Regions from separate parts of the Shewanella loihica PV-4 genome, predicted to be linked through region 1. Evidence: predicted binding sites of a transcription regulator. Region 1 holds the regulator's gene; the other holds the start of a gene.
The links. Region 1 encodes MetJ, which represses methionine synthesis genes. Its sites were predicted from a motif close to TAGACGTCTAGACGTCTA; they were not measured.

Region 1 (15,991 bases):
CTCGGCAATGGCCAGACTCGCCGTTAATCCGGGGGATTCGATTCCCAGCAGATTCACCAAGCCTGGTATGCCATGCTGCGCCTCCCCCTGAATCAAGAAATCAGCCACCTCGGTGTCATCTGGCCCCTGTAGCTTAGGGCGGATCCCGGCGTAGGCAGTCTGTAGCCGCTCAATTGCTATGCCTGGGTAATAGCTCGCGATCGCCTGATGAAAACGCTGGCGCAGCGCTTCTGGCACCCGATAGTCTTCCAGAGAGTCAGGTACCATGTATTGAGCATCCGGGCCAAACTTAAGCTGGCCGCCGAGATCTATGGTGGCGTGTATTCCTAAGCCTTTCAGCCCTGGCTCGGGCACGGGATAGATAAGATGCGCAAACGGACTCTTGCCCTGATAGGCAAAGTAATGCCCCTTGCACCAATAAAGCTGTGGAACGAGCGACTCTGCCAGCCCCTCAATACGCGTCGCCACCTCTGTGGCAAATAATCCGGCGCAGTTGATCAGAAAGCTGGTCTCCAGACTCACCCGCTCCCCTTGCTGCATCAGCTCCACCCTGAAGCCATTCGCATCGGCCTGGGTGGTGATAAACTCGGTATGAGGGCAGAATATCGCGCCATACTCCTCCGCCTCGGCCAGCAGACTCAGCATCAAGCCATGACTGTCGACAATACCTGTAGAGGGAGAGAGTAACCCGGCAGATGCCTTGAGCGCCGGCTCGAGTGCCTGCAGTTGCCGGCGACCAAGGGGGTTAAGATCATCGACCCCATTGGCCCGAGCTTGAGTGAACAAGGCGTCGAGCTGCGCCTCCTGCTCGACCTGAGTCGCCACTATCAGCTTACCCAGGGAATTCACGGCGACACCCCGGCGACGACAATAGGCATACAGCTGCCGTTTACCCTCTACGCAAAGCTGCGCCTTGAGGCTCCCCGTCGGGTAGTAGATCCCTGCGTGGATCACCTCGCTGTTGCGACTGCTGATGCCTGTGCCTATGGTCTCGGCGCGATCTATGATCAGCACATTGCCAAAACGCCGACTCAAGCTAGCCGCCACCGCGAGCCCAACCACACCGGCACCGATAACGATCGCATCAAGCTTGTCCATCACTCCCCCTTGCCAATCCTGCCCTTCCTACCAGACAACTTGAGCCCCTTAATGCCAACAGGCTAAATATCTGACCTTGTTCTGAATAGATTAAAAATTCCTAAATCGAGCCCGCTCTTAGCCATGCCAGGAGAGGACTAAGAGATCACCAAACATTAGCACTTTAGTACTATGGCACTCTCCATTAGTTACTGATAGTAATAGTTATTAACATTTTACTAAAGGATATCGGCATGCAGCGAATCGTGAATAAGCTTTTGTTAGTAGCAGCTTTGGTCGCGATAGCCCCTCTTTGCAATGCAACTCAGTTAGCCCCTTGTAAAACGGCAGAATGCGAGGCCTATTTTGACGCCTATACTATCTTGACCAAACGGGGTCATTCGAGCGCAATGGCGACGCTTGGTGAGCTCTACTACTCGGGCTATGGCACGGAAAAAGATCTCGATAAGGCCTTTAAGTGGTTTAGACGCGCCGCCAAGTTTGGCCACACCACGGCGCAATATAAAGCCGGGATCATGTACTTGCAAACCTCTGCATACCAAGATATCGACAAAGGGATCGCTTTGCTAAAACGTAGCGCCAAGGCGACGTTTTCACCAAGCGCGCTAGCCCTAGGCAAGATCTACCTGCAAGACACACTGATCCCAAGGGATTTAGCCGCAACGGACAGGTGGCTGACGTTCGCTTATAAGCTCAACAACTTAGAGGCAATGAAATTTGCCAAAACCCTTAGAGAATCGCCCGATACTGCCAAGCTCCCGCTGCCTAAACTGTTTGCACTTGTCGATGCCGAAAAGCCCGTCGCGGCCGACAGTAAATCATCATTGGAAGAGATGGAGATAATACTGGTTGAGGCCCCTGACTATGCCGCCTATTTCGATGAGGAGATAGCACAGCTTAATCAGAGTCGTCCCGACACGGCAAAGGGAACCGGGTCCAGCATCGCTGGACGAACCTGCTCAGATATCTGGGCATGCAGCAGTGAGGGCGACAGCGAACGCATTAGAGATCTACAGTTATCGGATTGGGGCAATATCGCATTGGCCTTAAATGTTAGGTAAATCCATTTCAACGAGTGGTACTTAAAGCCTCTTTCAGGCTTGAAGAGTTGGAGTTTTGTCAGCGCTATCAAAGGACGAGATGATGAAGAAGAGACTCAAAGCACTCTCAATTGGACTAAGCCTGTTGGCGGTTACCTCCCAAGGCTTTGCTGCCGGGCTTCCCGAATGCGACACGGCTGAATGCCAGGAGTATTTCAAGGCCTATACCATCTTGACCAAACGAGGGCATTCGGACGCCATGGCGACCCTGGGCGAACTCTACTATGCCGGCTATGGCACAGAGAAAGATATGGAGCAAGCTTTCAAGTGGTTTAGACGTGCCGCCAAGTTTGGCAATACCACGGCCCAGTACAAGGCCGGGATCATGTATCTTCAAGATTCAAAAGGAAGAGATATCGACAAAGGCATCACACTGCTCAAACGCAGCAGTAAAGTCGGTTTCTCTCCCAGCGCCTTCGTATTAGGTAAAATTTATCTTGGCAACGAACTCGTTAAACAAGACCTTGCCGAAGCCGATCACTGGCTAGCCAAGGCCTATGAGCTCAACAACCAAGAGGCGCAAAAATTTGCCAAGCAACTTAAAGCGTCCGAACAAGGCCAAACACTCGCCCTGCCAACGCTTTATGCCCTGCTAGATACGCAAGCCAGCAGTAAACCCGGCAGTAATGCACCTGTCGGTGAGATGGAAACCATCACAGTCACTGCGCCTGACTATACCCAGTTTTTCAACGACGAAATCGCCCGCCTCAACAACAGTCGCCCAGATACGGAAAAAGGCACAGGATCCAATATCGCAGGCAGAACCTGTGCCGAATTGTGGGCATGTAGTACGGAGGGAGACAGTGAGCGTATTCGCGACTTCCTGCTGTCTGACTGGGGAAGGATAGCTCTTAGTTTTCGATAATGTTTTCGATAATATCAGCCTCAACAAGATGTACTCTGAGCCGATTGAGGCATAGAGGGTTGAAGCACATCAACCACCAAAATAGGACAATATAATGAAAAGGATAATCAAAACACTCTCAATCGGCTTGACCTTTTGGGCTATTACGTCAACGAGTTACGCTTCGGGATTGCCTGAGTGTGACTCGGCAGAATGTAAGGAATATTTTAAGGCCTATACCATCTTGACCAAGCGAGGTCACTCTGACGCCATGGCAACCCTGGGAGAACTCTACTATGCAGGTTACGGCACCAAGAAAAACCCAGAGAAGGCGCTGAAGTGGTTTAGACGCGCCGCCAAGTTTGGCAATACGACGGCACAGTACAAGGCAGCAGTCATGTACCTGCAAGAGACCGACTATCAAGATGTCGATAAGGCGATCTCGCTCTTGGAGCGCAGTATGAAGGTCAACTTCTCTCCAAGTGCCTTAGTGTTAGGTAAGGTTTACCTCAACGATACTCTGGTCAAGCAAGACCTTACCGAAGCCGACAAGTGGCTATCTCGCGCCTATGAGTTGAATAATGCCTCGGCTAAAGTCTTTGCCGCTAACCTGAAAAAATCAGAACTGGCCAAGACTCTGCCGCTACCTAAGCTATATGCCATGGTCGACGCAGACAAGGACGCCAAACCAGGCAGCAATGCCCCTGTGGGTGAAATGGAAACCATCACAGTAACGGCACCCGACTATAACCGCTATTTCGACGACGAAATTGCCCGCCTCAATAACAGCCGCCCAGATACAGAGTCGGGTACCGGCTCCAACATCGCCGGACGCACCTGTGCCGAGATGTGGGGATGTAGCACAGAGGGTGACAGTGAGCGTGTTAGAGATGTATTGCTGTCTGACTGGGGAAGAGAGACCATTCCATTTAGAATCGAAGGCCCTAACTACTACCCAAGCTCCCGTTAGCTCATAAGATGAAAAAAGAGGCGAATTCGCCTCTTTTTTATTTTACAGGGCGTCGAAGTCGACGCGATAAGCCAGCGCATCACAGCGCAAGAACTCAGGACAATCGTTATTGATTTTATGATCGACACACTCCATGACGACTATGCCGTTAGCTCCCAACTTCTGCGCCTTATATTTGAGATTGCCAACCAATAATGACTCGGTCGGTTTCGGCTGAGTAGAGCGGGTACGGCACATAGAGGTTGACACTTTCCCCAGATAATCCGCCTTATAACGGCCAATTTCGGCCATACTATACTCCTCCACCTTAGAGGTCTTTAACGCTTCTTCAGGTGAGATATTGGTCGTCAGCGTTAAATTGCTACATCCCGCGAGAACAAGCAGGCCTAAGAGCATGATGGCGCTATTTTTCATAAATATTCATCCTTAAATAATTGATTGACCATTAATCGACTCGCTTAACCCCCAACTCAGCCTCCAGCCTAAGCGCCTCGGCGCAGGCCTGGCAGATACAAACATCTGGGGCTATGGCTTGAGGCAACTGCGCCTTGGGCGCAAACGTCTGATGATGACACCAACAGGTATCACTCTCACGCCCCGCCACTACGGCGCATTGATTGGGCTGGTGACACAGGGGGCACTGACTGGCATTGGTGCGCATAGAATCCATAGAGACTGAGTGTTAGCCGTTAACGTTAACACTCAGTCTCTGGCGGAACAAGCTTAAGGCTTATTGCTTAGGCTTACTGCTTAACCGGATTGATAGGATAGGATTGAGTGCCGAGCACGGCCCCCTCACCCACACTCTTGCCGTAATAGCCTTGATGCTGGTGATAGCGCTTGCTCAGCTCCATCACCTTATCGCCTTCCAGTCGCGGGTCCTGTGGTCGCTCATGGGAGACCACAAAGGCCGCCACGTCCCAGGCCTCCTGATGAGAAAGCTGTACACTCTTACCCAGAGGCATATTCTCATAGATGAAATTGGCCGCCGTGTTGACCCTGTGCATGCCAGCTCCCCAGTTAAAGCTGTTCGGCCCCCACAACGGCGGCAGGCTATAGACACCGCCCATGGCTAACCCTTCACCGTTTTCACCGTGGCAGGACTGGCAATGAGCCCGATAGACCTGCTCGCCGCGCGCAGGTGAATAAGCCTGTTCGGGCTTAGGGATGGCGGGGAAGCCTCTGCCCGGCAACTTGGCACGCTCATCGAGTGTCGTGGCCTTGGCGATCGCCTCGGGCAAGACAAAATCCTCCCGCTTGCCGCCTTTGAGCAGCTCGGCATCGCTCAGCTCGGGCACGGCGCCTGTCACGCCATACTTATCCATCAGGCCCCCCATGGCTAACCAGTAAGAGTAGGCCGACAGCGCCACCAGGGGTTCGCTGCCCGACTCGGGCGCCTTGCCATTCATCGAATAGGTGAAACAGCCCTGAATCCGCTCCTGATAGCTATTAACTTTATCGTTCTTCTTGCGATAGGCAGGATAGGCCAGATAGGCGGCCCACAAGGGAGAGGCATTGGCCCTGCGCCCTGCATCCATGTGGCAGTTGACGCAGTTCAGCTCGTTGCCCACATATTGGCCCCTAAGCTGTTGGGTATTAACGAATAGCTGATAGCCCAGGCGTACCTTGTCGCCGAAGACACCTTCGGGGATGGTGGCAAGGGAGCGCATCTTAAGATAATCCGCATCCTGCGCTGGCGCCGCCAGTTTCAGCTCAGCCTGCTTATCGGGTAAGTCACCCGCCTGTACGTTATTGCCAAGGGCAAAAAAGAGTAGGCCGCTGAGTGTCATTAGATTCCTGTTCATATCCGCCTCCCTACTTCAACGTGGCAAAATAGTCGGCCAGGGCCGCTATCTCATCTTGGCTCAACTTGCTGGCGATATTGCCCATCATGTTATCGATATCGCCCTTCCGCGTGCCCGACTGCCAGGCCATCAGCTGTGTCTTGAGATAGCTGGCCTGCTGCCCCGCCAGACGCGGGAACTGGCCTCCGCCTATCCCCGAGGGGCCATGGCAAGAGACACAGGCCGGCAGGGTGCGCTGCCAGTCCCCTTGATAGACCAAGGTTTCCGCCGCGCTCTGGTAGCTAGTCTGGCTACCTCGCACCACTGGGGTAAAGGCTGGCAAAGGCTGAGCGGCAAAGTAATCTGCCACCTGATTGATGGCCTCTCCCTGCACCGTCATCGCCATGGGTGTCATGCTGGGGTTTTGTCTGTCGCCTTGCTGAAACAGGTGGATCTGCTTGACAATATATTCGGAAGAGAGTCCGGCGATACGCGGCGCGATAGGCTCTATGCCCATCCCGGTCGGGCCATGGCAACTGCCACACAGGGCGGCGGCCGGTGGCATCTCGTTGGCGGCCATCACCTGACTACTCAGGAAAAGCGCTGTTACTCCGATAAGCATTCTATACATATCAACCTCCTTATTGGCTGTGGTCAATCATAGAAGAAAAACCACACTAGGACTATTGATAATAGGTATAAAAAAGCCCCACCTATTGAGGCGGGGCTAGAAGTCTATTCTGGCTAACGACGCGCTATTTACCGGGTCTTACGCCAAGGGTATGGCAGATGGCATAGGTTAATTCGGCGCGGTTCAGGGTATAGAAGTGGAAGTCTTTCACCCCTTCACGAGACAACACCTTGACCATGTCGATGGCCACGTTGGCCCCTACCATCTGGCGGGTCGACGGGTCATCGTCGAGCCCTTCAAACTGCTTATGCAGCCAGCTTGGGATAGACACATTGGTCATGCCGGCGAAACGTTTCAGCTGAGTAAAGTTGGTCACTGGCAGTATGCCCGGCACTATCTCCACGTCGATACCGGCGGCCACGCAGCGGTCTCTGAATCTCAGGTAAGACTCCACATCGAAGAAGAACTGGGTGATGGCGCGGTTGGCCCCCGCGTCTATCTTCTTCTTAAGATTAATCAGATCCGCCTGGGCATTGGGCGCATCCGGGTGCACTTCAGGATAGGCCGCCACCGAGATATCGAAGTCGGCCACAGACTTAAGCAGGCGCACCAGGTCGTTGGCAAAACGGGTCGGCTTAGGACTGCCCGCGGGTAGATCGCCACGTAGCGCAACTATGTCGCGTATACCCGAGTTCCAGTAGTGCTTCGCCAGCTCGACCAGCTCTTCATCGCTGGCATCGACCAGGGTCAGATGGGGCGCCGCCACCAGATCTGTCTCCTTCTGAATACGCTCGATCACCCCGTGGGTACGATCGCGAACACCAGAGTTGGCACCATAGGTTACCGAGACAAACTTAGGCTTGAGCGGCTCCAGGCGTCTGATGGAGTTCCACAGAATGGTTTCCATCTCGGGGGTGGCCGGTGGGAAAAACTCGAATGACACATTGATATCACCATTAAGCTCAGACAAGCTTTGATTCAATGAATTGGCGTGTTGTGCGTGATGAAAAGCCATCTTAATTCCCTCAGACCTAGAGCAAAAAATTTTTAGACGTTTGGACGTCTATATGTCCATATACTAGAGAAACTCAGAGTGATGTCAAGCCCAAAAATTGACTCAATAAAAAACAATCTGTTTATAAGATAGTCCGAAAGTGAAACGGCAGGCACAGGCGAGCAGATCCCGCCGGGTGACCCCGGCGAAACAGGCTGAAAAAGCGAGTAAGAATGAAGAGATAAAGGGTAAAAAAAGGCCGATGCACGCATCGACCCATTAGATTATTCTTGCAGGAGATCCCGGCAGATCTGCGCCAGATCCGACTGCACCGCGGCAGCCGTCACCTCACGCCCGGCGCCCGGGCCACGTATGATCAGCGGATTGTCCTGATAGAAATCGCTGCGGATCACGAAGACATTATCGCCCGGCGTCAAATTGGCATACGGGTGGCTCCTATCGACCCACTGGATCCCCACCTTGGCCTTGAGCTGGCCCTGTTCTGAATCCAATGACGCCACATACCTGAGCACCTTGTTCTGCTCGGCAGCCGCCTGATACTGCTGCAACATCTCGCCATCGAGCTCCGCCATACGCTTGATGAAATCATCCAGCGGGATCTCGGCCAGCTTAGTCGGCACCAGAGACTCCAGCTCGATATCGTCCAGCTCAATGTCGTAACCTATCTCACGGGCCAAGATCAGCAACTTGCGCTGCATGTCCCGGCCGGAGAGGTCGTCGCGGGGATCCGGCTCGGTAATACCCAGCCCCTTGGCCTCCAGCACCAGCTCGGAGAAGGGTTTCTTGGCGTCATAGTGCTCGAACAGCCAGCACAGGGTACCGGAGAAGATGCCGCCGACCGCCTCTATGCTGTCACCGCTGTTATGCAGATCATTTAGCGCATGTTGCACCGGCAGGCCCGCACCACAGCTGGCGTTATAACGCCAGAACAGACGGCGATTACCCAGTTGCTGTTTCAGCTCCTGATAGAAGGCCAGCGGCCCAGAACCCGCCAGCTTGTTGGCACTGACGATATGAATGCCGCGGGCAAAAAACTCGGGATATTGCAGGGTGAGATCGGCGCTGGCGCTGATGTCCAGGGCGATCAACTCATCGCAATTTAGTGCCTGCAACTGCTCAAACAGATGGGTGTACTGCCAACCGGTACCGCGCTCCTCGAAGGCCTGCTGCCAGCTGCTTAAATCAATATCTGTCTCGCTCAGCAGCGCCTTCTTGGAACTCAAGAGTCCCACCAGCTCGACGCTGACCTCAAGCTCCTTATTGAGCACTGGGCGAGCCCGCTTGAAGAGATCGATCCAGGCTTCGCCTATGTTGCCTATGCCCAGCAGCAGGACACCGATACGCTTGCGCGGACCGGCGCAGCGTCTGTGCACCTTCTGGGTCAACAGGTTCACCTGCGCCTTAGGCACCAGAGTCACCAGGCTAAGGCCATCATTACACAGAGGATGGGCCTCACGGCTCAACAGACGCGAGAAGCCGCGGCGATAGAGGCTGGCATCGGCGCTTACCAGGGCCACCAGGCCGAGATCGTCACGCAGCTGTAACTCATCGATTCCAAGTTCGCTGCGCTTGGCCTCGAAGATCGCCTGGGCCTGCTTCTGATTCTCATGGGTAAAGGCCAGTTCGGCGCGACCGTGGGCCAACGACCAATAGGCCAGTGGCGTCAAACCTGCCTGGGCAAAACAGGCCAGCAGCTGAGGCAGTTCGACCGATATGGTCAAGCTAAACAGACTGACGCTGGAGAGGCTGGTCACCACAGGGGCACTGGCCGAGGAGCTCTTAGGGGCGATCAGGGTAAAATCTGTATGGGGTGCGTAGCTTGAACGCACCGCCAGGCTGACTTCGGTGTCGAACAATGGCTGCAGAGTGCGGTTATGCAGCACCGGAGAGCCAAGGTGCGCCAGGCGGTTGGCCTCGGTGAGCGACATACTCTTAAGCAACTTGGCATCGTTAATTCGGTTAGGGTCGGCGTTGAACACCCCTTCCACATCTGTCCAGATGGTGACACGTTCGATATCCGCCAGGCTAGCCAGTAAGGTGGCGCTAAAATCTGAGCCGTTACGGCCCAGCAGCAGGGTATCGCCCTGCTCGTTGGCGCAGATAAAGCCGGTGATCACCAGACGCTCCTGGGGATGAGCCTCGAGCAGTGCCTGCACCTTCTGGCGTGACTCGCCAAGGCGGATCTGCGGCACGGCGCCTTCATCGGCGACCAGTAGGGTGCGGGCATCGACATCGGTCGCCGCCACGCCAGACTCGCGCAGCAGCGCCGCCAGCAGACAGGAAGACCAGCGCTCGCCGAAACTCACCACCTGGTTGCGTTGATAGTCGTTCAGTTCATCCAGCGACAGCAGGCTGGTCAGCTGCGACTTGTCGGTGGCCAGTCGTTCTCTCAGGCTGCGGGCCTGCTCGTTGGAGAGCAGCTGCTCGATCAGGTTCTGCTGGTAACTCACCAGCACCTGTAACTCTTCCTGCCACAGCTGATCTGTGTCGCACAGCTCCAGCAGGCGATATAGGAAATTGGTACTCTTACCCGCAGCCGACACCACGATAAGATCATCGCTGTGGCCATGGGTCAGTAAAATGTGGGCGACGCGGCGGTAACAATCTGCATCCGCTAAACTAGAACCACCAAACTTATGCAAATGACATCGTGTCATTATCTGCTCCTCAAACCCTTTAACTACTTACCGCGATAGCCGCTTCTAAACCCGCAAGAATATCTGCCACCAGATCCTCGCCATCTTCTATGCCCACTGACAAACGGATCAGGGTATCTTTCACGCCCGCCTCACGGCGTGCATCTGGGTCCATGGCTCTGTGGGTCATGGTCGCGGGGACCGCCACCAGACTCTCTACGCCTCCCAGACTCTCGGCTACCGAGAAGTATTGTAACGCATCTAAAAAGGCAACGAGTGCCGATTCGCCACCTTTTAATTCAAAACTCAGCATAGCGCCGAAGCCCTTCTGCTGTCTGGCCGCAATTTCATGGCCAGGATGCTCGGCAAGCCCCGGATAATACACTTTTTCCACCGCCTTGTGGTCACAAAGCAGTGCCAATACCTTCTGAGCGTTGGCTTGGTGTTCACGAATGCGCACCGCCAGGGTTCTCAGCCCCCTCAGGGTCAGGTAGCTGTCGAAGGCTGACCCGGTCAGACCTAGAGTGTTTGACCACCAGTGCAGCAGCTCGCCCACCTCAGGGTCTTTGGCCACCACGGCGCCTCCCACTACATCGCTGTGACCATTGATATATTTGGTGGTGGAGTGCACCACGATATCGGCCCCCAGCTGCAGTGGCTGTTGTAACACAGGAGAGAGGAAGGTGTTGTCCACCACCACCTGAGCGCCCACCTTGTGGCTTGCCTGGGCGATGGCCTCAATATCGACCACACGCAACAGCGGATTAGAAGGAGTCTCCAGCCACACCATCTTGGGTGACTGGGTCAGCGCCTGCTCAAGCGCTCGCTCGTCGGTTTGATCCACCACCAATAGCTTGAAGGCGCCCTTCTTGGCCAGGTTGGTGAAGAGGCGATAGCTGCCGCCATAGCAATCGTGAGGCACCACCAGCAGATCCTCTGGTCCTAACAGGCTGGTCACCAGGGTGATGGCGGCCATGCCGGTACAGGTCACCACGCCGGTCGCCCCTTGTTCCAGTTCAGCAATCGCATCGCCGAGAATGGAGCGGGTCGGATTACCGGAACGGCTGTAATCGAACGCCCGCGGCTGTTGATGCCCTTCAAACGAGTAGTTTGTCGACAGATAGATAGGCGGCACCACGGCACCGTGCTGAGTGTCTGACTCTATGCCTCGTCGTACGGCGGCGGTGGCTAGTTTACGCGCTGTCATCTTCAACTCCTCAATATGGATCTGGGCAGGCACCTCGGACAAAAGAGATGTCTGGACGTCTAAATGTACCTAAGCCGGTAGTGAGCGTCAACAACTTTTGGACGTTTAGACGTCCAAACATTTAGAAATCTATTTGCATTTGCCAAAAATTCGAGGCAATAATTTGACTGTAATTTGTAAGGGTTTAAAATCTGCACCGAATTTTAGAATTTACAGGTGAGTCAATGACTGAGTGGAATGGCGATTATATCAGCCCCTATGCTGAACATGGTAAGAAGAATGAGCAGGTAAAGAAGATCACTGTCTCTATTCCTCTTAAGGTGCTTAAGGTGTTAACCGACGAACGCACCCGGCGCCAGGTCAACAACTTGCGTCACGCCACTAACAGCGAGCTGCTGTGCGAGGCCTTCCTGCACGCCTACACCGGTCAACCACTCCCCCAAGACGATGACCTGTCTAAAGACAAGCCAGATAGCATCCCAGCCGAAGTCAAACGTCTGATGACCGAGATGGGCATAGAGTGGGAAGAGATGGAGTGATCCACTCACACACGAATCGATAGAGGGATCGCTAGGCGGTCCCTCTTTTAGTTTTCAACCTTAGCCTGGAACATTGCAGTGCCTGCACTTCCGCTCGATCCCCATATTCTGGCGCTAGCCTCGCTTATCGTCTTCGTCGGCGCCCTCACCCAGAGCCTGATCGGTTTCGGCATGGCAGTCGTCGCCGCGCCTCTGCTCTACCTTATCGAACCGTCACTTGTGCCTGCGCCCGTGATCCTGATGGGCTTCTCTATCGCCCTGCTGACCCTGATCCGCGAGCGTGGCGCCCTGGAATTCAACGGCCTGCAATATGCCTTGCTGGGACGCATCCCCGGCGGACTGATCGGCGCCGGCCTGCTCATGGTCGCCCCCCAGGACGTGCTCGGCATGACTATCGCCATCATCGTGGCCATCGCCGTACTGCTGAGCCTGATGCGGCTCAACTTAGTGGTCAACCGCCGCAGCCTGTTTATCGCCGGGGTGATCTCGGGGATCTTCGGCAACATCGCCGCCATCGGCGGACCGCCGCTGGCCATACTGCTCTCGGGTAAAGATGCCAAGCAGTTTCGCGCGGCCCTGTCGGCCTTCTTCATCTTCAGCTCCACTATCGCCATAGTGATCCTGGGGCTTACGGGTCTGCTGACCCTACATCACTTCTACTGCTCGGCGCTGCTGCTCCCCTCTGTGCTGCTGGGTTACCTGATGGCCAATCGCCTGGTGGGACGCATAGACAAGAATAAGACCCGCATCATGACGCTGGTGCTCTGTAGCCTGAGCGCCATCTTGCTGGCCGCCAAGTCCTTAAGTGCCCTGCTCTAACACCTAGGCTCAAGAGAAGGCCGGCATCACAGCCGGCCTTTTCATTCTTAGAGAAACATACTCCTAGAAATGATAGGAAGTCTGAATCACCCCACCCACGGCGTCATCTGTGCCCACCAGGCCGGTCAGGTCCAGATTGAAGGAGCGACCTATGGTAAAGCCTGTGCCCAGGGTATAGAGATTACTGCTGGTATCTTTCATGTCGTGGCGATAGCCGACACGCAGGGCCAGCCAATCAGTCGCCCTCATCTCACCGCCCAGGCGCCAATACTGGGTCTCGCCTATCTCATCGAATCGCTTATGACCATTAAGATCCACATCTGTCGTCAGGCTGAAGTTATCCCAATCATAAGCCACACCTAAGGTATAGAGAGCCTCGACACGATAGGTAAACTTGCGCCCCATCGCCTCGACTGTGTCCAGCTTCTGGCTCACCAGGTTACGTCCCGACAGGCCTATGGTCATGCGTTCGAGTGGCTGAATGGCCACGCCGATATCCAGGTTTGCCACGGTATCGTCGTTGCGGTATTTGTTGTCGTCGAAATCATCGGCATCGAAGTTGTTGGCACTGACCACATAGTTATAGGTGTCTATGCGCTGCAGCTTGGGCGAGATACCGACAGCGACCGGCATGTTGACGATCGACAGCGGGAAGCTGAGGGCCACACCAAGATCTGAGATGGCACCGGCGACCACGGCCCCCTGCGAATCCAGATCAGTGACCGCAGGCGGATTGTTAGGGTCGAGATTGGTCAGGGCGTCTATGTCGCTGTCCTCGATCACCGCCACGCTCACCGCATCGATATAGGTCTTGTAAAAGATCGACATGGGCATGCGCTTGGTGGGCAGGACCACGGAAAAACCTAGCCCCACACTGCCATAGGCATTTTCACCATCGAGGGACTTAAGATCGGCGACCAGCATGTCGCGGTAATTGGTGATCCCAGTGACGTCGCTGGCATTGATGGCCGCCTCCAAACCGTCATAGGAGGCCTGCAGGGCGTCGAATTTGTCGGTCAGATTATCGATATTCGCAGCCTCGGCGCCCAGCACGGGCAACATCACGGCGCCGCCGGAATACTTGGGGGCATGAATGGCTAACAGGGCGGGGTTGATAAAGGCGGCACCTTCGCGGTTAGAGGCCGCGACCCCGGTTCCGCCCATGGCATCACTACGGGCTTCGTTGTAGAGGGAGGCGGCAGATGCCAGTGAGGCACTACCAGACAATAACACTGCGATGACCAAGCTAAGGTATTTCATCTCATTCACCCCGTTCATTATTTTTGTTCTCGCTCAGGAATCTACCCGAGTCGTCTTTAAAGATAGACTAAGACGGCTAAAAAGTGCTCTCAAAACAGCTCGATCAGACACTTTTTTTTAAATCATTTTGCCGCCCCTTCCCATTGCCAGAGAAACCTGCCGATTCAGTTCGCCACCCTACCCGTTAAAACAGGACCATTTGCAATACAAAAACAAGCAAAAATACCTATTTAGAGAGAGCTGAAATAATAAAGTGTGATCTAACTAGGTGGTTTATCCCCGAGAGCAAGATCACAAGATAGCAAAGCCTTAAAAACAAAAATCATTAAATTTCATTGCATTACACCTTATTCATTAGATTTTTATCCATGATATTTTTATCAATTAGATTTTTTTCATGAAGGTGATCAACATCAAATTTACAACTACCCCCTTTTGGTAAATTTTCCAACAAGAAACAAGCATTTTGTTTCAGGTTAATAAATCGCTCAGAGTAGCGATTAAGGAAAATGATGATGAAAAACGTTGCCAAAATAGCTACATGCTTAATCCTCGCCTTCACCGTAGGCGGACAAGTCTACGCCGTCGACGGTGGTAACCCTAAGAAAGGGAAACACCTTTATAAAAAAGAGTGCAAGGCCTGCCACAGCAAGGGCGATGCCGCCGGTGAACTCACCCCCATGAGCAAGACCATGAGCCAGTGGGATCGCTTCTTCAAGCGCGACATGCACGGCGCCCAACCAGACGTATTTAAAAAGCTCTCCGACAAAGAACGCCTGGATATCCAGCAATTCTTATACGACCACGCGGCCGACTCAGATCAGCCACAGACTTGCGGTTAACCACAGCTTTTGTAATCGAAGCGCTCATTCACCGCTCCCGATGAGCGCCTAAGGAGAGATTCACATGCGTACTCTACTGTCTATATTGATCGCTAACGCCCTGGCTATGTCAGGCTCAGTCTATGCCGCCGATAGCGATGCGCAAAAAATAGCCGAACTTAAACAACAACTTGCCGATCTCACCGAAGAGATCGATCAGATCAACAGCCGCGTCGATAAGAACGAGCGCCACACCGCTCTCGACCGATTAGAGATCACCGGCGATTTCCGTACCAAGGCCCATTCATTGCATTACCAAAATGTCACCTGGAACCCTGCAATCAAGGTGGACTTCAACGATTTTGGTGCTAAAGCCATGTCTGGTGCCTTTGGTATGCCTAACGATCCTAACTCCCCCCTGGGACAGATGATGGCTGCCAACCCGGAGCTTGCCGCCGCCTTTCAGAGCGGCATGCTACAAGGCGTGATGCCTTACGTGCTGGCCCCCAAGACCACCCAAGATATCAATAACGACATCTTCTACACCACACGTCTGCGACTCAACCTCAAGGCCAAGGTATGGGATAACGTCAGCTTCGCCGGCCGTCTCAGCATGTACAAAAACTGGGGTGACTCCACAGGTGTTCAAGTCTTCGACTCATGGCGTTCATTCACTATGGATGGCACCAACAGTGGTAACACCAGCGGCGACTGGCTCAGGGTCGAACGCGCCTACTTCGACTGGAAAAACATAGGGGGCAGCAACACCTACCTCTCTATCGGTCGTCGTCCATCTACCTATGGCCCACCAACCCAATATCGTGAAAACGAGAAACGCGGCGGTACGCCATCTGGTCACCTGGTTAACTTCAACTTCGATGGTCTAACTCTGGGTTACAAGCTGGGTGAGCTCACCGGCATCGAAGGTCAGGTAGTTCGTTTCTGTTATGGCCAGGGCTTCGAGTCACAGTGGGGCAATGGTGAGATGTTTGGCGATATCGTCACCAAAGACACCCACCTGGGCGGCTTTAACATAGATGCCATCAACGACGGTAATCACTTCCTGCAATTCACCCTGTTTGGCGCCAAAGATATCAACGATGGCTTCAAGGGCACCATGGCCTTCCCCACTCAGCTAGCGGGAATCTTTGCCCCGACCATGTACCAGGACATGCAGAAGTTCAGCAACTTCAACTTCCAGACCCGAGTACAGCCTAGCGGCGTGATCGGCGACATGTACCTGGGCGGCATAGGTTACGCCTACGAG
Region 2 (15,991 bases), 220 kb from region 1:
GGGCTCGCTGAGCTATCGCCTGATGCAGCCAACCCGCCTCGTCGACGAAGCGGCGACTCAAGGGGTCGGCCGGTACCACGCCGCAGCCCACCTCATTGCTGATCAGCACGACAGCCCCGGGCGCAGTTTCCAGGGCGCGCAGCAGCGCCGCCCTGGCGAGCGGCCAGTCATCGCCCTCGAGTAACTGATTGGTGAGCCAGAGGGTGAGGCAATCGACTAAGATCACCCGTTTCTCCCTGGCGTGAGTTTCGATACAAGCACTCAAGTGTAGCGGACACTCCAGGGTCTGCCAGGACAAACCATCCTCACGGCGCTCATCCTGGTGGCGGGCGATGCGCGCGCGCATCTCCTCATCCAGCCCCTGGGCGGTGGCCACAAACAGGCACTCATAACCCCTTGCCACATAATCGGCCACCAGGGAAAGGCCATGGCGAGACTTGCCACTGCGAGCGCCGCCTAGAACCAGGTGCATCATAGGCTGATCACCAGGATAAACAGGTAACAGAGCAGCTCGATCACTTGCTGGGTGGCCCCCAACACATCGCCTGTATAGCCGCCAATCTGACGGCGATAACTGCGTACCAGCAGTTGGCGCGCCGCCAGCAACACCAGACAGAGGGAGAGCGCCGAGGCGATACCGCTGAGCCAGAGGGTGAGGATGCCCGTCAGCAGCAAAATGCCCAGCTCATTTGTGGTCTGCGACTGGGCCAGGGGCTTGCTCTTGCTGCTGTCGTCATCGCGTACATAGGTCTCGGTGAAGATTAAGGAGGCCGCCACCATACGGCTCAGGCAGTGGCCCACCACCAAGGCTGCCATCACAAGATCGCCATCGAACAGGGCAATTTCACTGAGCAGCACAAACTTAAACAGCAGGCTCATCACCAGGGCCAGCACGCCGTAGGTGCCGACACGCGAGTCTTTCATTATGGTGAGCTTATCCTGCACCTGCCAGCCGCCACCGAATCCGTCGGCGGTATCCGCCAGGCCATCCTCGTGGAAGCCGCCGGTGAGCAGCAGCCCGGCCACCATGGCGAGTAAGATGGCGACGCTGATAGGCAATACCTGAGTCGCCAGGCTATAGACCAGGGCGCAGAGGCCACCGACAAGCACGCCGACCAGGGCGAAGTAACGGCTGGCCTGATTGAGCCGCTCATTGTCGACCTTCACCCAGGTCGGCATGGGGATCCGGGTAAAGAAGCCCATGGCGATAAAAAACAGGTTTAACTCTCTGGCAAACATCTTCGCGCTTTCCCTTTTGGTTCCTTAGATTGTTAATGCCGCTAAATCGAAATGCCCATCTCTTCGAGGGAGGCCATCTCGTTGTAAAACGTGGCCGCCGCCTGCACCAGGGGCACAGCCAGCGCCGCCCCGGTTCCCTCACCGAGACGTAGTCCGAGGGACAAGAGCGGCTGGGCATTGAGATGCTCCAGCATCAGCTTGTGGCCGCGCTCGCCGGACTCGTGGGCGAAGATCATATAGTCCCGGGCGTGAGGCGCGATAGTCACCGCTGCCAGGGCCGCCGCCGTGGCGATGAAGCCGTCGATCAGCACCAGCATCTTCAGCTCGGCCGCCGCCAATATGGCGCCGGTCATCTGCACTATCTCGAAGCCACCCAGGCAGGCCAATACGCCATATGGATCTCCCAGTTGCTCACGGTGCAAAAACAGCGCCTGCTCCACCAGCAGCTGTTTGCGTGCCAGGGTGGCGGCATCTATGCCAGTTCCTCGACCGACACACTCGGCCGCCTCGCGCCCCATCAGCGCCGCCATGATGGCCGCCGCCGAGCTGGTGTTACCTATGCCCATCTCACCGAAGGCTATTAGGTTACAACCGCGGCCGTGATGCAGCGCGACCCGCTCCCTGGCCATGGCGAAGCCCTGCTTGACCGCCCCCAGGGTCATGGCGGGCTCGCGATGAATCGCACCTGTGCCGGCCCCCAGCCTGTGATTGATAAGCTTAGGCTGATCATGGATCTCCTGGGCGATGCCGCAGTCGATCACCTCCATGGTGATCCCCCCCTGGGCACAGAACAGATTGATGGCCGCGCCGCCCTTGAGGAAATTCATCACCATCTGGGTAGTCACCTCGCTGGGCGCGATGGAGACGCCGGAGGCGGCGATGCCGTGATCGCCGGCAAACACCAAGAGGGTTGGTTTGGTTATCTGCGGCTTGTCTGGACCCAGCACCCTGGCGATAGTCATCGCCAGGGTCTCGAGCGCGCCGAGGGCGCCCAGTGGCTTGGTCTTAGTGTCTATCTTCTGCTGGATCTTGGCATCGAACTCGCTACTTACCACAGTGACTTCAAACATACTGGAACCTCATATCGCTCGCCCTCGTTCTCGATTCATTGCAATCCACACCTTCTTTGCTGGCATAGTTCAATACGCTTTTCCTTCCATACACCTTTCCTTCAATACATAGGGGACTTGGGCTAGTTGCTACGCTTGCCGCCCAGGATAAACAGGAAGAAGAGGCTGCCTATCACAGCCGTGATGATCCCCACCGGCAGCTCCTGATAGCTGAGCAGGCAGCGCGCCAGCACATCCACCCAGATCATAAACAGGCCGCCCACCAGGGCCGTCAGCAACAGGGCGAAACGCCCCGGCAGCAATAGCCGCACCATGTGGGGCACCATCAGGCCGACGAAGCCGATGCCGCCACAGTTGGCCACCAGGACGGCGGTGATCAGCGAGCAGAGCAGCAGGCTGACGAGACGCAGGCGCTGCACCCGAATGCCCAGGGTGTGGGCGGTCTCATCCCCCGCCTGAATGGCGAGGATCTGCCGCTTAAGCAGCAGCAAGATGGCGCTCGCCGCCAACACCAGCAGCCAGGGCAGCCAGAGCATCTGCCAGCTCGCCTTGGCAAAGCTGCCCAGGCTCCAGAACAGCACAGAGGCGGCCGATTGCGGCCCGGAGAAATAGAGCATCAAGCTGGCCAGCGCGCCAAACAGGAAGGAGATCGCCACCCCGGAGAGCAACATGCGCTCTATCTGAGTGTTGAGATCCCGTCCGCACAGGGCCAGCACCATGAGCACCGCCAGGCTGGCGCCGATAAAGGCACCGAGCGGCAGGCCGACACTGGCCAAAGCGCCGCCGACACCGCCCAGCAGGGTGATCACCACAACCGCCCCCAGACTGGCACCCGAGGAGATGCCAAACAGATAAGGGTCGGCCAGGGGATTGCGAGTCACCGTCTGTAACACGGCGCCCGCCAGAGCCAGGCCGAATCCGGCGATGAAGGCCAGCAGGATGCGCGGCAGGCGCAGCTCAATCAATATTCTTGCGGTCACGCCGCCGGGATCGGCGCCGCTCAGCTTGGCCAGCAGCACCTCAAGCACCTCGGCGACGCCTATCTGCGCCGCGCCGAAGCTCACCGCCAGCACAGGAGTCGCCAGGGTTAGCAGTCCCAGGCAGACGAAGGCCAGGTGTTGCAGCGAACTATAGCCTCTTCCCAGACTCAGGCTAGCGCTCGTCATGGTTAGCCTCCTTCGCCTCAAATGGCTGGTCAGCCAGGCCATTGGCACTGCCACTGCTACTGCCATGCTGGGCACTCTGGTCAGCATTGTGAAGGTGATAGCCATAGAAATAGTTAATCTGCGGATTACCGTGCTGTGGATGGGGCGATACCTGACAGCAGACGCAGAATACCCTGGCGATCTGCGCCTCACTCAGCACCTGTTTGGGCGAGCCTTGAGCCACCGCCTTGCCCTGATCCAGCAGCAAAAGCTGATCGCACAGGGCGCTGGCCAGATTCAGGTCATGAATCGAGATCACCACGGTCACCCCCAGGGCCTTGAGCAGCTCAAGGATCTGGATCTGATAGCGGATATCCAGGTGATTAGTGGGTTCATCGAGGATCAATAGCTTAGGCTGCTGCGCTATGGCGCGGGCAATCAGCGCCCGCTGCTTCTCGCCCCCGGACAGGGAGGCGTAGGTCTGTCCGGCGCGCTCCTTGAGCCCCACGGTTTCCAGGGCCTGACTCACCGCCAGGCGGTCAGCCTTAGTGGTCATGGAGAAGGCGGCCTTGTGTGGCGTGAGCCCCAATGCCACCAGCTGGGCCGTGGTCATGTCGAAATGCTGAGGCGTGTCTTGCAGCACCACGGCCACCTCGCGGGCAAAGGCCCTGGCGCTCAGGCTGGCGATTGGCTGACCAAACAGTTGGATCTCGCCGCTGCTAGGGGTGAGGAAACGATAGAGGCAGCGCAGCAGGCTGGACTTGCCGGCGCCGTTGGGGCCTATGATCCCCAGCATCTTACCCTCTGGCAGATCCAGCTTGACCCCAGAGAGGATGGCGCGCTCACCGCAGCGCCAGCTGAGATCCCGCACCGACAGCGCCGGGCGCGCGCAGGCGCCATCGCCTGCACTTAGGTTCGATCCTTCACTGGCGCCGAGAGACAGGAGTGATTCTGTTTGTGATGGCTGATTGGGGGCGCTCAAGGTCGCGCCCTCCGGGAAGCAGCGCCGAGGCGCCCTCGCCCTTGGGCCAGACTCGGCCCCGAGGTATTCTTCATCTATTGGCTCCCTCAAGTCACCCGCTTGAGATAGTAGTTGGAGAGTAGGCAGGTATCCTGACTCGTGGCGACCAGGTCGGGTTCGACTAGGCAACACACTCACAGTTGCGGGCACAGTTTGGGCTAGCGGCGCGAGGCCTTCCCCAATTCCCTATTAAGTCCGAGTTATCGCCTTGGCGATCTCGACACCATACTCCCGGCGCAGGCGGTCCCTGCGCCCGGTTATTATGCTAAATTTTGCCGCCGACACAAGGCCAGACTCACTCGGCGTCGTGCCAATGCAGACGCCAGTAGCCCTCTCCCGCCTTGTCGCGGTAATGGCTTATCTTGACCACGCTGCCGTAGTCCAGGCTCAGCCGGGTATAGAAGCCTACGGCGCGCTCTACCCCCAGGGCCTTGGCCATCAGGTGACGTATCACGCCGCCGTGAGTGAGCAGTAACAAGGCCTCGCCGCAATGCTGATGCACCAACTGCTCGACCACCTCGTCGACACGTTGCTCGAACTCAGCCATGGGCTCCCCCTCGGGCAGCGAATTGGCCCAAGGGTCCCGCCAATAGGCACTCAGCTCCTCACCGTGATCGGCATGCAGCTCAGGGATAGGCTGGCCATCCCAACGGCCGAAGTAGATCTCCTTGAGCCCGGCATCCAGGGCCACCTTCACCTGATTCTTAGCGGTGAGGTGCTCGGCAAATACACGGCAACGCTTGAGCGGCGAGCTGATCACCCTGTCCACCGCCTGGGGCAGCTTGGCATAGGCCAGCTGCATCTGGGCGAAGCCTATCTCGGTGAGAGGTTGATCGCTATGTCCGCGCAGCAAGTTGCCGCCTTCACATTCGCCGTGCCGCATCAAATAGAGTGTCGTTTGCGTCATAACTGCAGCATTAAACCTTTAAAATCTAGATGGTTAGCAGGATACTCTCTGGAAGTATCCCGTGGCAATGAAAGATAAATAAGACCTTGAAAAACTTTCAGATTCACCCACTATCAAGGGGAGAGCCTTTTGCCATGGGAACGCGGCTAAACCAGCATTCTTCCTCGAAGCCAAACCAGATTTAAGCTTATACTCATTTGACTTGCCCTGGGTATTATAAGTCGATTAGTATAGACGTCTATACGTTTATACATCCAAAATAAAAATAGCACGTCAAATCGATAGACGCGGCAGTTTAGGCAATAGGTCAGTTGAAGTAGGTGAAAGTTATGGCGACCCAATCCCCTGTTCGAAACGTAAGGCAGATTAACGACGCGATCCGCGCGCGGCTCAATAAGGAAATTTTGATCCTCGACGGCGCCATGGGCACCATGATTCAGAACCACAAGCTGGAGGAGGCCGACTTTCGCGGCGAGCGCTTCAAGCAGTGGCCCTGCGATCTCAAGGGTAACAACGACCTGTTGGTGCTGACCCAACCCGAGCTTATCAAGCAGATCCACAGAGATTACCTGCTGGCGGGCGCCGACATCATAGAGACCAACACCTTCAACGCCACCCAGGTGGCCATGGCCGACTATGAGATGCAGGAGCTGTCACGGGAGATCAACCTTGAAGGCGCCCGACTCGCCCGCACCGCCTGTGATGAGGTTGCCGCCGAAAGCGGTCGTCAATGCTATGTGGCCGGGGTTCTCGGACCCACCAACCGCACCTGCTCCATCAGCCCGGATGTGAACGACCCTGGCTATCGTAATATCCATTTCGACGATCTGGTAGAGGCCTATATCGAGTCGACCCAGGCCCTTATCGAGGGCGGCGCCGACATCATCATGGTCGAGACCATTTTCGATACCCTCAACGCCAAGGCGGCGCTGTTTGCCATCGAAACCCTGTTCGACCAGCTGGGCCAGCGTCTGCCGGTGATGATCTCGGGCACCATTACCGATGCCTCGGGCCGCACCCTGACGGGCCAAACTACAGAAGCCTTCTATAATTCGCTGCGCCACGTGAAGCCGCTCTCCATCGGCCTCAATTGCGCCCTTGGGCCACAGGAGCTACGCCCCTATGTCGAGGAGCTGTCGAAAATCGCCGAGTGTTATGTGTCGGCGCACCCCAACGCCGGCCTGCCCAACGAATTTGGCGGCTATGACGAGACCCCGGAGCAGATGGCCGAGGTGATCGGCCCCTGGGCCGAGGAAGGCCTGCTCAACATCATAGGCGGCTGCTGCGGCACCACCCCAGACCATATCAAGGCAATCCGCGCCGCCGTCATCAAGCACGGCGCCCGCGAGCTGCCGGATCTGCCCGTGGCCTGTCGCCTCTCAGGCCTGGAGCCGCTGACCATAGATGCCGATTCCCTGTTTGTGAACGTGGGCGAGCGCACCAATGTGACTGGCTCGGCCAAGTTTCTGCGCCTGATCAAGACAGGCGAATATGAAGAGGCCCTGTCGGTCGCCAGGGATCAGGTGGAAAACGGCGCCCAGATCATCGACATCAACATGGACGAGGGGATGCTGGACGGTGTCGAGGTGATGCAGAAGTTCCTCAACCTTATCGCCTCCGAGCCCGACATCAGCCGGGTACCCATCATGATCGACTCCTCCAAGTGGGAGGTGATCGAGGCCGGACTCAAGTGCATTCAGGGCAAGGGCGTGGTCAACTCCATCTCCCTCAAGGAGGGTGAGGCCAAGTTTATCGAGCAGGCCACCCTAGTGAAACGCTACGGCGCGGCGGCCATCATCATGGCCTTCGACGAAGTTGGCCAGGCCGATACCATGGCGCGCAAGATAGAGATCTGTACCCGCGCCTACCGGGTATTGGTGGATAAGGTGGGCTTCCCGCCTGAAGATATCATCTTCGACCCCAACATATTCGCCATCGCCACCGGCATCGACGAGCACGATAACTATGCGGTGGACTTCATCGAGGCGACGCGCGAGATCAAGCGTACCCTGCCCCATGCCATGATCTCCGGCGGCGTGTCTAACGTCTCCTTCTCCTTCCGCGGCAACAACCCGGTGCGCGAGGCGATCCACGCCGTGTTCCTCTATCACGCCATTCAGGCGGGAATGGACATGGGCATAGTCAACGCCGGGCAGCTGGCGATCTATGACGATATCGATCCTGATCTTAAGGCCAGGGTAGAGGCCGTGGTGCAGAACCTGCCCTGCCCGGTGCAAGGGTCGAACAACACAGAACAGCTACTGGAGATCGCCGAGCAGTACCGTGGCGACGGTGCCGCGGGCGCCAAGAAGGAAGATCTCGAGTGGCGCAGCTGGCCGGTCAACAAGCGGCTGGAGCACGCCCTGGTAAAGGGGATCACAGAGTTTATCGACCAGGACACAGAAGAGGCGCGCCAGCTGGCCAGCCGTCCTCTGGATGTGATCGAAGGCCCGCTGATGGATGGCATGAACGTGGTCGGCGACCTGTTTGGTTCGGGCAAGATGTTCCTGCCCCAGGTGGTGAAATCTGCGCGGGTGATGAAGAAGGCCGTAGCCTACCTCAATCCCTACATTGAAGCGGAAAAAGTCGAGGGCGAGTCCAACGGCAAGATCCTCATGGTGACGGTAAAGGGCGACGTGCACGACATAGGCAAGAACATCGTCGGCGTGGTGCTGGCCTGTAACGGCTACGAGGTGGTGGACCTCGGCGTCATGGTGCCGGTCGAGAAGATCATAGAGGTCGCCAAGGCGGAAAAGGTAGATATCATAGGCATGTCGGGGCTTATCACCCCGAGCTTGGATGAAATGGTGCACAACGTCAAAGCCTTCCACAAGGCGGGGCTGAATATTCCCTCCATCATAGGCGGCGCCACCTGCTCCAAGATCCACACGGCAGTGAAAATCGCACCCCACGCCCCCGAAGGCGCCATCTATATCGCCGACGCCTCGCGCGCCGTGCCCATGGTGGCCAAGCTGATCAACAAGGAGACCCGTCAGGCGACCATAGATGCCGCCTACGAGGAATATCGGGTGATGCGCGACAAACGCAACTCACAGGCCAAGCGCAAGCAGATCGTCTCCCTGGAGGCCGCACGGGAAAATCGCTGCCAGCAAGACTGGAACGCCCATACGCCTTTCGTTCCGAATCAACTGGGCAGACAGGTGTTTGACGACTATCCGCTGGAAGACCTGGTCGATCGCATCGACTGGACGCCATTTTTCCGCAGCTGGGAGCTACACGGCCACTTCCCCAAGATCCTCGATGACGAGGTGGTAGGCGAAGAGGCGCGCAAGCTCTATCAAGATGCCAAGGCGATGCTCAAGACCATAATCGATGAGAAGTGGCTCACGGCCAAGGCGGTCATCGGCCTCTTCCCGGCCAACACGGTCAATTATGATGATATCGAGATCTACACAGACGAGAGCCGTAGCAAGGTTGAGATGACCACTCACCATCTGCGGATGCAGATAGAACGTGTGGGCAACGACAACTTCTGTCTCGCCGACTTCGTCGCGCCGAAAGACTCTGGCGTCGCCGATTACATGGGTGGCTTCGCCGTCACTGCAGGACACGGCATCGACGAACATGTGGCCCGCTTCGAGGCCAACCATGACGACTACAGCGCCATCATGCTCAAGTGTCTAGCCGACCGTCTGGTCGAGGCCTTCGCCGAACGGATGCACGAGCGGGTGCGTAAGGAGTTCTGGGGCTACGCCGCCGATGAGAACCTGGATAACGAGGCGCTGATCCGCGAGAAATACAAGGGCATACGTCCGGCCCCCGGTTACCCCGCCTGCCCGGATCACACAGAGAAAGGCCTGCTGTGGGAGCTACTAAAGCCCGACGAGACCATAGATCTCAAGATCACCGAGAGCTACGCCATGTTCCCCACCGCCGCTGTCTCCGGCTGGTACTTCGCCCACCCGCAGTCGCGCTACTTCGGCGTGACCAATATCGGCCGGGATCAGGTAGAGGACTACGCCAAGCGCAAAGGAATGAGTGTCGAGGAGACAGAGCGCTGGTTGGCACCGGTACTCGATTATGATGTTTAACGGAGAGGGTTCCTGCGTAAACCTTTTTACGCTTTTATGAGCCAAGCTTTGCTTGGCTAGAACTCGAAGCCTTCCAGGCTTCACCTAATTTGCCTATACGGCCTTACGGCCAAGGTAAGTCGTGAGGTTCCATTTCACACCGCTTGGCGGATACGGCCTTACGGCCGAGGTAAGTCGTGGGATTCCATTTCACATCACTTAGCAGATACGGCCTTACGGCCGAGGTAAGTCGTGGGATTCCATTTCACACCGCTTAGCGGATACGGCCTTACGGCCGAGGTAAATCGTGGGATTCCATTTCACACCGCTTGGCGGATACGGCCTTGCGGCCGAGGTAAATCGTGGAACTCCGTTCCACACCAGGGCAAGAAGGGGATCAACAGCAATCCCCCTCTTGCATCTCCCCTGCCGCCCCTGACGAAGTTGTTTTTCCTCATACTCCAATGAAAATCGCCTAACGACTCGGATGGGACTCCTGTCCCCCCGAGCCTTGCCCATCATCCATGATGGCCACACGGCATTTTCATCTGCGTATTTCGGCAACTTCGATGGGGACTTATTGTAGCATCCAACCTCATTCGCACACAGCCAAAAACCTTCAAACCCCTTACATTACAGACAGTTAAATCACATCTAAGGCGACTTATAACAGATGCCGGTTGTGGTTTAAAAGACCCCGTTGGAAGTTGCCGGAGTGGCTTGCAGAAAATCACGTGATTGAGGCATGGATGCCGAGATAGCCTCAGATGAGCCATGGATGGCGAATATGAGGCGATAGGGATTTTCAAAAAGACACGAAGGAGTACAACTTCGCCGGGGCGTCAGGGTGGATGCAAGGGCGAAGGTCATGTCAATGACCGTTTTGAGCGAGAGGCACGGATGCCGAACTGGCTTTTTTACAAGGAAGTATTTGGCGAGGACGAGCAGTCCTCCTTGCCCGGGTGTGGGATGGAATCCCACGACTTTCTTCGGTCACTAGACCGACTCACCTCATAACAATGGGATGGAGTCCCACGATGTTAAATTAATATCCAAACAAAGTTTGAACCAATACATACATAAGCCGTGAGGCATCACCTCCAAAAGGGAAAGAAATAACCCCACGACTTACCTCGGCCGTCAGGCCGTATAGTCCCTGTTATCTATCTAAATTCATTACCTTGACCCAGGCGGCGACAAAATCATCGACAAACTTCTGCTTAGAGGTATCGAAGGCATAAACCTCGGCGACCGCGCGCAGTTCAGAGTTAGAGCCGAAGATGAGGTCCACCGAGGTGGCGGTCCATTTAGGTTTGCCGCTGCTGCGATCCAGTCCCTGATAGATGCCATCGACATCTGACTTCTGCCACAGGGTCGACATGTCTAACAGGTTGACGAAGAAGTCATTGTTAAGCGTGCCGGGACGCTGGGTCAACACCCCGTGCTTCGCCCCTTGATAGTTGGCATCGAGGGCACGCAGGCCACCGACTAACACCGTCATCTCGGGCACCGTCAGATCCAGCTGGTCGGCCTTATCCACCAGCATCTCGGTGGGCGACTTATAGCTGTGGTTTACGTCGAAGTAGTTTCTAAAGCCATCGGCATGCAGTTCCAGTAGACTAAAGGAGTTTTCGTCCGTCTGCGCCTGAGTGGCATCACCTCGTCCTGGGGTGAAAGGCACGGCGACCTCGAAACCCGCCTGCTTGGCGGCCTGCTCTAGGGCGCTCGCCCCCGCGAGTACGATAAGATCGGCCAAGGAAACCTGACGCTTGCCGGCGCCCTTATTAAAGTCGGCACGAATCGCCTCCAGCGTCTTAAGCACCTTGGCGGTTTCGGCTGGGTTGTTCACCGTCCAATCCTTCTGCGGAGCCAGGGCGATACGTGCCCCATTGGCGCCGCCACGCATATCTGATTGACGATAGCTAGCCGCCGACGCCCAGGCCAGGCGCACACGCTCGGCAACGCTCAGCCCAGACTTGCTGATGGCTTTTTTAAGCTGCTTGATATCGCCGGCGCTGAGACGCGATTGGGTCTTATCATCGATTGGATCTTGCCAGATGAAGTTGCCCTGAGGCACCTCTTTACCGAGGAAGTTACGGGCAGGCCCCATGTCTCTGTGGGTCAACTTGTACCAGGCCTTGGCAAAGGCCAGACGATACTCTTCCGGGTCGGCCAGGAAGCGCTCGGCAATCTTTCGATACTCGGGGTCATACTTGAGCGCAAGGTCCGCCGTGGTCATCACCGGCGCATGAAACTTACCTTTGACATGAGCATCGGGCACGGCCTTGTGCACCGACTCGTCGGTTGGGATCCACTGGATCGCACCTGCAGGACTGCGGGTCTGCTGCCAATCGTAAGTCAGCAGGTTACTCAGATAGAGCGAGGTCCACTTGGTGGGCGCCTGAGTCCAGGCCCCTTCCAGGCCACTGGTGATGGTGTCTTCTGAGTGGCCCTTGCCACACTTGTTGTGCCAGCCCAGCCCCTGGGCTTCGATGCCTGCCGCAGCAGGTTCTGCCCCCAGACAATCTTTCGGCTTGTGGGCGCCGTGCATCTTACCGAAGGTATGACCGCCGGCGATAAGTGCCAGAGTTTCCTCATCATTCATCGCCATACGAGAGAAGGCTGTGCGGATATTCTTGGCCGAACCTAGCGGATCTGGCACCCCTTTCGGGCCTTCCGGATTAACATAGATGAGCCCCATGTGGGTCGCACCTAACGGCCTTTGCAGCTTGCCGTCTCTGTCTTCACGATCGCTGGCGAGCATCTCGACCTCCGGTCCCCAGTACACCATGTCTGGCTCCCAGTCGTCGTTACGACCACCGGCAAAACCGAAAGTCTTAAATCCCATGTTTTCCAGGGCGACGTTGCCCGCGAGTACAATTAAGTCTGACCAGGAGAGTGCCTCACCATATTTCTGTTTCACCGGCCAGAGCAGGCGGCGCGCCTTGTCTAGGCTGGCGTTATCGGGCCAGCTGTTTAACGGCTCGAATCTCTGCTGTCCGCCACCGGCGCCACCACGGCCATCCAGGGTGCGATAGGTACCTGCGCTATGCCAGGTCATGCGGATGAAGAAAGGACCATAGTTGCCGTAGTCGGCTGGCCACCAATCCTGCGATTGGGTGAGTAGCTGGTCGATATCGGCTTTTACCTGGTCGAGATCCAGCGAGTTGAAGGCCTTGGCGTAGTCGAAACTCTCACCGTAGGGATTGGAGCGGGAGTCGTGATCCCGCAGCGGGGAAAGATCCAATTGATCGGGCCACCAAAACTGTTTGCTCTTGGGTTGAAACGCTTTGGCGGTACCAGTGGCAGCAGCCCCTTTGGGCTTTGTCATCTGTGCGGATTCTTGCTCATCGGCGACGGCAGGGTTAAACACCAACAAGGCACTCACTAACGCCGCGAGCGTTTGCTTGTTTACTGTTTTTCCTTTCATGGTTAGCTTCCTTCAGGTTAATTGCGCTTCGCCGAGGCGAAGCCTGTTGTCAGCCCAGAGTGGATTTCGCCAAGCCACAAAAAGAGACAGCAAGCGGCAAGGCTAAATTTCCAGGGCGTTATTTAGTCATCAGGAATATATTAGAAGCAAGATACTAAAAGCATATATCGAATAAAAACGATTATCTTAATCGAAAATAAGAAAGATTTTTTAGTGGCGAAAACCACAGTTATGACCATAGCCCGACAAACCTCCGTCCCTACCCACCTCGACAAAATCGACACAACCATGTCACCGAAGAAACAATACTGGTTGTGGCTACAACAAATCCCCATCGAAGTTGCCGACGACTGCATGGATGCAGAAGGTAGAGCGAAGCAGGATGCCAGAGCCGAAATGCGTAGATGAAAATGCCGTATAGCCATCATGGACGATGGCTAAGGCTCGGGGGGACAGGAGTCCCATCCGAGTCGTTAGGCGATTCTCATTGGAGTATGAGGCTCCTAACCAATGCAGTTAACTTCGTCTGGGACGGCACGGGGAGATGCAAGGTGAATAATCATCTTTGATGATTGTGCTTACGAACGAGAGGCAGGGATGCCGAACTGGCTTTTATATAGGGATATATTTGGGGATTGCTGAAGCTCCCCCTTTTGCGCGGGTGTGGGATGGAATCCCACGACGTTAATATCCAAACAAAGTTTGCTCTAATCACATCCCTCAACTGGCAAGCTAACCTCCTATCATTACCGGTTGTGGCTACAGTAAATCCCCCTCGAAGTTGCCGAAGGGCGTTGGAATAAATCGGGTGAGGCGGGCATGGATGCCCGGCTAGCTTCCGCAGGTGCAGGGATGCATCCTTCGGAAGCGATAACGATTTATCCATAAGCACGAGGCTCCTAACCAATGCATGTAACTTCGTCTGGGGCGGCAGGGGGAGATGCAAGAGGGGGATTGCTGTTGATCTCCCTCTTGCCCTGGTGTGGAACGGAGTTCCACGACTTACCTCGGCCGTAAGGCCGCACATACCCAGGTATGGGTTGAAGACCCACAACATTATTTCCCTAAACTAAGTTTGCCCCCACTCCCCCTAGACCCAGCTAACACCTTGATCTACTATGCCTACTCACCAGGATGTCTGGTCTCTACCAGCTGGCAACAAGGATTTAAGAAAATGGAAGTCACACTCACCCCGAGCAATGCGCTCGAAACCGCCCTGCAGGCGGCACTTGCCGATCACACCCAGGCCAAAGCCCTCTATGAACAGCTGATCAAGGCCAGGCTCTACCTGCTGAGCGATGGCCAAGAAGCTCCTCAGGCCGATGGCACCACTGAGCTCTCCATCATGCAATGGCACATTCCCGTCAGCGATGATCAGGTGCACTACTTCGTCCCGCTGTTTACCTCCCAGGAGGCAGTCGATCAGGCCAAGGCCATAATGGAGAGTGAGGGCAGCGAATTTCACGGTCAGATTGAGATAGATGCGCCTCAGGCATTTCAGCTGCTGCTGAGCAACCAGATGGATATGGCACTCAACCCCAATAGCAATCTATCGAAAGTCGTCAGCAGCGATGAGATCCGCTATATGTTGCTGCCCGACATGGCGCTACTCCCCCAGGGCAATCAGCTCCTGCTGCTGGGCAAGGTTCTTGATGATGGGCTGCCCATGTTTGGCGCGGTGCACCAAATATTGGCTAACTACCCCAGCGTCAAGGCGGGCTATTTCATCGAGTCATGCGAGCTGGATATCCGCCGCGGCGGCACAGACAGCGCCTTCACCCTGGCGCTCACCTTGGAGGGAGACAGGATTAGCGATGATTTCAGCCGCATTCGCAGCGATTGCCGCAACCTACATAGAGAGATTGAGCTTCATGGCTGGGAGATACGCCCCTACCTGCTGAGAAGTGACAAACATGATGAGATAAGCGACTTTTGCCTGAAGAAGCTTGAGCCCTTCTATCGCCCTTCGCTGCTGAGCAAATTCAAGACCTGGTTTAGCTGATCGGCAAGCCAGACTCGGCGGGTGACTTAATCGATGACAAGCGCTACTCAGCCAGCATTGGGGCCTGGCTGAACTATACTTAGCGATAACGTTTCACAACGTTAACGAGGCAAGTATATGAGTATTTCAAACCGCTTAAATCACTACCTGGCGGAACATGAAGTGAACTATGAGATAGTGCTGCACCGCCACAGCCACAACTCTATCAGTTCGGCCATTGCCGCCCAGCTGGCCCCCGCCCAAGTCGCCAAGGGGGTGATTCTGGAGGATCATCAGGGACGCAGAGTCATGGCTGTGCTCCCCACCAATCATAAGATCAACCTCAAGGCGCTGGGCGACAAGCTCAACCGCGATCTGCATCTGGTGAAGGAGCAAACCGTCTATCAGATGTTTGACGATTGCGAGCATGGCGCCATCCCCTCCCTCGGCGCGGCCTACAATATCGAGACCATCTATGACGACCTACTGATCGAGGCCAAGGAGCTCTACCTAGAGGCCGGCGATCACACCAGCCTGGTCAGGCTCAGCCGCGAAGATTTCATCAAGCTGATCAAAGACGCAAAACACCTGAGATTCAGCTATCAGAGCATCCACTAGCACCCACTTATCGGGGAAGCCGCGGCTTCCCTTTTTTCTGCCCAGGCTCACGCTCACAGCGCTTGGATGAGCCGGCCACTGGCATCGAGGGCCAGTTACGGCATAATAGGTCAACCTAACACAGCTTCTAAGTGAATGAATCATGATATTAATTACCGGTGCCAGCAGCGGCCTGGGGGCAGCCCTGGCCAAGCGATACGCCGATCAGGGCGAGCAGGTGATGATCTCGGGTCGCAACCAGGCCAGACTGGCCGGCGTCGCACAAGCGTCAACGAATCTGCACCCGCTAGCGGCCGATCTTTGTGATGAGCAGGGCGTCGCGACATTACTCGACACCCTGGCGACCATGAGCGGCGGCGCCGCACTCGACACTGTTATCCACTGCGCCGGCAGCGGCTACTTCGGCCCCATCGCCGAGCAGCAGGCCGATGAGATCCACAAGCTGATGCAGAACAACGTCACCTCCAGCATCTTGCTGGTACGCGAACTGGTGAAACGCTATCAGGACACGCCGCTGCATCTGGTGGTGGTGATGTCGACGGCGGCCCA

Region 2: metH (methionine synthase) is a predicted target of MetJ. The motif match lies at 5,614-5,631, and genes of this name have one in related genera.

Annotation. Positions count from the first base shown of each region.
Region 1 is NC_009092.1:584,470-600,460, reverse strand. Features, by position in the region: gene SHEW_RS02715 (NAD(P)/FAD-dependent oxidoreductase) at 1-1,098, opposite strand, end outside; gene SHEW_RS02710 (tetratricopeptide repeat protein) at 1,332-2,159, shown strand; gene SHEW_RS02705 (tetratricopeptide repeat protein) at 2,239-3,063, shown strand; gene SHEW_RS02700 (tetratricopeptide repeat protein) at 3,158-4,012, shown strand; gene SHEW_RS02695 (hypothetical protein) at 4,055-4,426, opposite strand; gene SHEW_RS02690 (cysteine-rich CWC family protein) at 4,458-4,673, opposite strand; gene SHEW_RS02685 (c-type cytochrome) at 4,756-5,802, opposite strand; gene SHEW_RS02680 (c-type cytochrome) at 5,828-6,418, opposite strand; gene metF (methylenetetrahydrofolate reductase) at 6,552-7,442, opposite strand; gene SHEW_RS02670 (bifunctional aspartate kinase/homoserine dehydrogenase II) at 7,706-10,099, opposite strand; gene metB (cystathionine gamma-synthase) at 10,119-11,285, opposite strand; gene metJ (met regulon transcriptional regulator MetJ) at 11,510-11,824, shown strand; gene SHEW_RS02655 (sulfite exporter TauE/SafE family protein) at 11,903-12,643, shown strand; gene SHEW_RS02650 (conjugal transfer protein TraF) at 12,707-13,903, opposite strand; gene SHEW_RS02645 (c-type cytochrome) at 14,416-14,745, shown strand; gene SHEW_RS02640 (DUF3373 domain-containing protein) at 14,810-15,991, shown strand, end outside.
Region 2 is NC_009092.1:800,813-816,803, reverse strand. Features, by position in the region: gene cobU (bifunctional adenosylcobinamide kinase/adenosylcobinamide-phosphate guanylyltransferase) at 1-475, opposite strand, end outside; gene SHEW_RS03680 (adenosylcobinamide-GDP ribazoletransferase) at 472-1,239, opposite strand; gene cobT (nicotinate-nucleotide--dimethylbenzimidazole phosphoribosyltransferase) at 1,281-2,309, opposite strand; gene SHEW_RS03670 (FecCD family ABC transporter permease) at 2,432-3,475, opposite strand; gene SHEW_RS03665 (ABC transporter ATP-binding protein) at 3,462-4,436, opposite strand; cobalamin riboswitch at 4,541-4,719, opposite strand; gene SHEW_RS03660 (histidine phosphatase family protein) at 4,771-5,382, opposite strand; gene metH (methionine synthase) at 5,712-9,434, shown strand; gene katG (catalase/peroxidase HPI) at 10,573-12,843, opposite strand; gene SHEW_RS03635 (SseB family protein) at 14,018-14,845, shown strand; gene SHEW_RS03630 (YbaK/EbsC family protein) at 14,963-15,442, shown strand; gene SHEW_RS03625 (SDR family NAD(P)-dependent oxidoreductase) at 15,585-15,991, shown strand, end outside.